DNA from 2 places in the Micromonospora sp. CNZ322 genome. Region 1 is predicted to be linked to the other one. Evidence: riboswitches for the same ligand, from Rfam matches in the RefSeq annotation. Region 1 holds a riboswitch; the other holds the start of a gene.
The links. A riboswitch is a leader RNA that binds a small molecule or an ion and turns the genes downstream of it on or off. The one in region 1 is predicted to bind ZMP and ZTP.
Positions count from the first base shown of each region.

Region 2: another riboswitch for ZMP and ZTP. It lies ahead of FB453_RS06120 (glycine hydroxymethyltransferase); the one in region 1 lies ahead of FB453_RS23270 (bifunctional 5,10-methylenetetrahydrofolate dehydrogenase/5,10-methenyltetrahydrofolate cyclohydrolase).

Region 1 covers NZ_VITD01000010.1:181,329-183,790, forward strand. Annotated here, with positions in the region: gene FB453_RS23260 (CU044_5270 family protein) at 1-401, opposite strand, end outside; gene FB453_RS23265 (sigma-70 family RNA polymerase sigma factor) at 418-987, opposite strand; ZMP/ZTP riboswitch at 1,226-1,307, shown strand; gene FB453_RS23270 (bifunctional 5,10-methylenetetrahydrofolate dehydrogenase/5,10-methenyltetrahydrofolate cyclohydrolase) at 1,321-2,220, shown strand; gene FB453_RS23275 (vitamin B12-dependent ribonucleotide reductase) at 2,293-2,462, opposite strand, start outside.
Region 2 covers NZ_VITD01000002.1:235,320-237,781, forward strand. Annotated here, with positions in the region: gene FB453_RS06120 (glycine hydroxymethyltransferase) at 1-892, opposite strand, end outside; ZMP/ZTP riboswitch at 912-1,001, opposite strand; gene FB453_RS06125 (SDR family NAD(P)-dependent oxidoreductase) at 1,151-1,957, shown strand; gene FB453_RS06130 (hemerythrin domain-containing protein) at 2,018-2,462, opposite strand, start outside.

The sequences.
Region 1 (2,462 bases):
CCGGCCGACTGCCACAGTTGGTTCCGCACGGTCTGGTAAGGCCCGGTGTCCGGCAGGTCCCGGATCGTCACCAGGGATTCCGTGAAGACGTACTGATCGGGTCGGGCGGTGAGCTCCGGCTGTTGCCGGGCCGCGTCGGCCGCCAGATGGAAGATCTCCGACGCGCTGGCAGTCGGCGGCGGCTGGTCGCCCACCCTGATCGTCTGGACCGCCAACGCACCGGCGGTCAGCGTCACCGCCAGCCCGAACGCTCCGACGAGGCGCCAACCGCGCAGGAACCGGGTACGTCGTCCGGCGGGACGGGCCGCCGACGCCACCTCGGCCCGTTGGGCCACGTGTGCGGTCAGATCCCTGAGGAGCTGCTCCTCGAAACCCTGCGGCGACCGTTCCGTCTCGTTCATCGTCATCTCCGTCTCATCAGGCGAGGGTGGTGACCGGGCGGGCGAGCACGGCGCGGACGACGCGGCGGGCACGATGCAGGCGGACCCGAGCGGCGACCGGTGACATCCCGAGCACTGTCGCCGCCTCCGCGACGGTGAGGCCGTCCACGGCGACGAGTTCGACGAGCGTCCGGGTGCCCTCGGGCAACTCGCTCAGCGCCCCATGGGTGCGGCGAGCCGCGGACTCGGCGTCGATCCGCTCCTCGATCCGGGCGATGTCATCGGGGCCGAGGTCCCGTCGTCCGGCCAGTCGGCCGGTGACCCGCAGCCGTTGGGCCGCCCGACGCCGCTCGTCGCCGATGACGTTGCGGGCCACCCCGTACAGCCAGCCGATCTGGCTACCCCGCTCCGACCGGTAGCCGGCCGCCGACTCGATCACCGCCAGGAACACGTCGGCGGTCAGGTCGGCGGCGAGGTGTGGGTCGTCGACCCGCCGCGCCACGAACCGGCCCACCGCCTCCAGGTGCCGCCGGTAGAAGACCTCGAAGGCCACCGGATCGGCTCCGATGCCGGAGATGTCGTCATCGGCTTGGCTCGGCTCATTCACAGGCCGTCCTCCCTCGTAGCCTTCACACCCCTTCTTCGTGAGGCGGAGCACGAGTGTTACCGAACTGCCCGCCCGGCTCCGTCGGCGGCATCATCCCGACAAGCGGTATACCTCAGGGTCATAAATATGACCGTGAGGTATACCGATGTTCGGCAGCATGCCCCGGTGCGGGTCTGCCCGGCGCTGGCGGCGGCGCTGCTGGTCCAACTGGGCAACCGCCCTGGTGATGCGGCATTATCGAACCACCGGCGACTGGCGGCACGGGGATGGTGGAACCATCGGGGAGCCTCTCGCGGGCGTCGACCGCCTGGGCGCCTGCGTCGAGGAACCGTCATGACCACGACCAGCGAGTCCGCCGAGCACCACACCCCGTCCGGCACGGCCCGGCTCCTGCCGGGTGCACCCGTCGCCGAAGCCGTCCTGGCCGAGACCGCCGCCGCTGCCGCCCGCCTGCGCAACCGCGGCATCACACCGAGCCTCGCCACCATCCTCGTCGGCGACGACGACGCCAGCGCCGGTTACATCGCCATCAAGCAGCGTCAGGCCGCCGCGCTCGGGTTCGCCTCCCCGCACGTGCATCTGCCAGCCACCGCCACCCAGACCGAACTGCACCAGGCCATTGCCCGGTTCAACACCGATCCGGGCGTGCACGGGTTGCTCGTGCAGTACCCCGTGCCGGGGCATCTGGACTACGACGCGGCGTTGCAGACCATCGACCCGGACAAGGACGTCGACGGCATGCATCCGCTGAACATGGGGCGCCTCGCCGTCGGCCTGCCCGGCCCGCTGCCGTGCACCCCCGCCGGCATCGAAGCCCTCCTGGCGTACTACGAGATCCCCGTCGCGGGTCGTGAGGTCGTGATCCTCGGCCGCGGCGCCACCCTCGGCCGGCCCCTGGCGATGCTGCTCGCCCAGAAGCGCCCGACCGCCAACGCCGCCGTCACCGTCGTACACACCGGCGTGCCGGACTGGCCCCGCTACACCCGCCGCGCCGACATCCTCGTCGCCGCCGCCGGCGTACCCGGGATCGTTCAGCCTGAGCACGTCAAGCCCGGCGCCGTCGTCATCGGCGCCGGCGTCCGCTACGACGGGCGGCGGCTCCTACCGGACGTGGACGAAGCGTGCGCCGAGGTCGCCGGCGCCATCACGCCCCGGGTCGGCGGCGTCGGTCCGACCACCGTCGCGATGCTGTTCCGCAACGCCGTGCGCGCCGCCGAGCGAGCGAACCAGTAACCAGCGGAGGGCGGAAACGCCGCGAGCGCGGCAGGTGGTCCCTGCCGCGCTCGCGGGTGGTGCGGTGGTACGTCAGCTGCAGCCGCTGGTGGAGCCGCAGCCCTCGCAGACGTAGCAGCTACCGGCGGGCCGCATCTTCGTGCCGCAGGTGAAGCAGAGCGGTGCGTCGGCGGCCTTGCCGATCACGGCCTCCAGCAGTTCGGTGCTGGAACCCACGCTCGGGGCCGGCTTGGCGGCGGCCA
Region 2 (2,462 bases), on a different contig from region 1:
GGCAGCCCCGGTCCACCTGGTCGGCCAACTCCGGCTGGCAGAGCACCATGCCGCCGCGCGGGCCGCGCAACGACTTGTGCGTGGTGGTCGTGACGATGTGCGCGTGCGGCACCGGGTCGAAGTCGCCGGTGAACACCTTGCCGGCCACCAGGCCCGCGAAGTGCGCCATGTCGACCATGAAGGTGGCGCCGACCGAGTCGGCGATCTCGCGCAGGATCCGGAAGTTCACCTTCCGGGGGTACGCCGAGTAGCCGCCCACCAGGATCAGCGGCTTGAACTCGCGGGCGGCCTCGGCCACCCGGTCGTAGTCGATCAGGCCGGTCGCCGGGTCGGTGCCGTAGCTGCGCTGGTCGAACATCTTGCCGGAGATGTTCGGCCGGAAACCGTGGGTGAGGTGGCCGCCGGCGTCCAGCGACATGCCGAGCATCCGCTGGTTGCCCAGCTCGCGACGCAGCGCGAACCAGTCGGCCTCGGTGAGGTCGTTGACCTGGCGGACCTGGGCCTTCTTCAGGGCGGGGGACTCCACCCGGTCGGCCAGCACCGCCCAGAAGGCGACCAGGTTGGCGTCGATGCCCGAGTGCGGCTGCACGTACGCGTGCGCGGCGCCGAACAGCTCCCGGGCGTGCTCGGCGGCGAGCGCCTCGACGGTGTCGACGTTCTGGCAGCCGGCGTAGAAGCGGCGCCCGACGGTGCCCTCGGCGTACTTGTCGCTGAACCAGTTGCCCATGGCCAGCAGGGTCGCCGGGGAGGCGTAGTTCTCGCTGGCGATCAGCTTGAGCGACTCCCGCTGGTCGGTCAGTTCGGCGCCGATGGCGTCGGCGACCCGCGGCTCGACAGCCCGGATCACCTCAAGGGCACTCCGGAATGCGGTGGATTCGGCGTTGCGGGACATGCGACCTCCAACAGACGTGCGGGAAGGCCCAGGCGCTCGGCAAACGTCCACGTGACGAGGCCGCTCCCCGATGGTTCTCCATCCCCACGCGCCAGTAACGGCCCGGGAGGATCCTACCGGGCCGGAACCGGCCGTTCGGGCCGCCCTCCGGGAGGCGACCCCGCCGACGTGATTGGGCGATGCGTCGCGGGGCACACGGTAGGTGACCACCGCACCGTCACGGGTGCGGCCAGGGTTCGCACAGAAGGAGTCGAGAACATGACCACACCCACCTCCGACCGGCCGCTCGCCCTGGTGACTGGGGCCTCCAGCGGGATCGGGTACGAGCTGGCGGCGCAGTTCGTCGAGCACGGCTTCGACCTCGTCATCGCGGCCGAGGACGACGGCATCGAAGCGGCCGCGCAGAAGCTGCGCCGCGACGGCGGCCCGCAGATCTGGTCGGTCCGCGTCGACCTGGCCCGCGAGCAGGGCGTGACGGAACTGGTGGCCGCCGTCACCGCGACCGGACGGCCGCTGGACGCGCTGGCGCTCAACGCCGGTCGGGGCGCCGGTGGCGCCTTCGTCGGCGGCACCGACCTCGCTGACGAGTTGGAGATCGTCGACCTCAACGTGCGCTCGACGGTGCACCTGGCGAAGCGGCTGCTGCCCGGGATGGTCGAGCGGGGCACGGGTCGGGTCCTCTTCACCTCGTCGATCGCCTCCACCATGCCGGGGCCGTTCCAGGCGGTCTACAACGCGTCGAAGTCGTTCGTGCAGTCCTTCGCCGAGGCGCTGCGCAACGAGCTGAAGGACACCGGCGTCACTGTGACCTCGCTGATGCCCGGGCCGACCGACACGGAGTTCTTCGACCGGGCCGACATGGAGGACACCCGGGTGGGCTCGGGAAAGAAGGACGACCCGGCGAAGGTCGCCGAGCAGGGCTTCGAGGCGATGATGAGGGGTGATCAGACGATCACCGCCGGCTCGCTGATGAACAAGGTGCAGACCGCCGCCGGCAAGATCATTCCGGACAAGCTCAAGTCCGAGCAGCACCGCCGGATGGCCGAGCCGGGATCCGGCAGCTGACCCGTGGTGCACGACGAAGGGCCCGGCCTGATGCCGGGCCCTTCGGTGTGAGCGGGTGCCTCAGGCCGTCACCGCATCGAGCGCCTTCTTGATCGCCTTCGGCGCGGTGGGGGTACGCGGCGCGTCCGCGCGCAGCGCGATCATCTTCTCGCCGATCTCCTGGAGCTGCTTGCGGCCCAGCGCGTCGCGGACCTTGGGGAACCACTCCTGCTCTTCCTCCTCGACGTGGTGGGTGACGTTCTCGATCAGCACCGTCGTCTTGGCGTTGAACCGCTCGTCGTCGGCGTTCATGCTGGCCAGCTCGGCGCAGAGCACATCGGCGACGTGGTGCTCCTCGTACGACTCGAGGATGTCGTCCTCCAGGTCGGGCAGTAGCCGGCGGATCTCCGGATACATCACCTCGTTCTCCAGGTAGGTGTGCACGGTCAGTGCCTCCAGGATCTGGTCCACCAGCTTCTGCCGCTGGCTCGCCGGCCCCTCCTCGGCGTCCTGGAAGGCCTTGAAC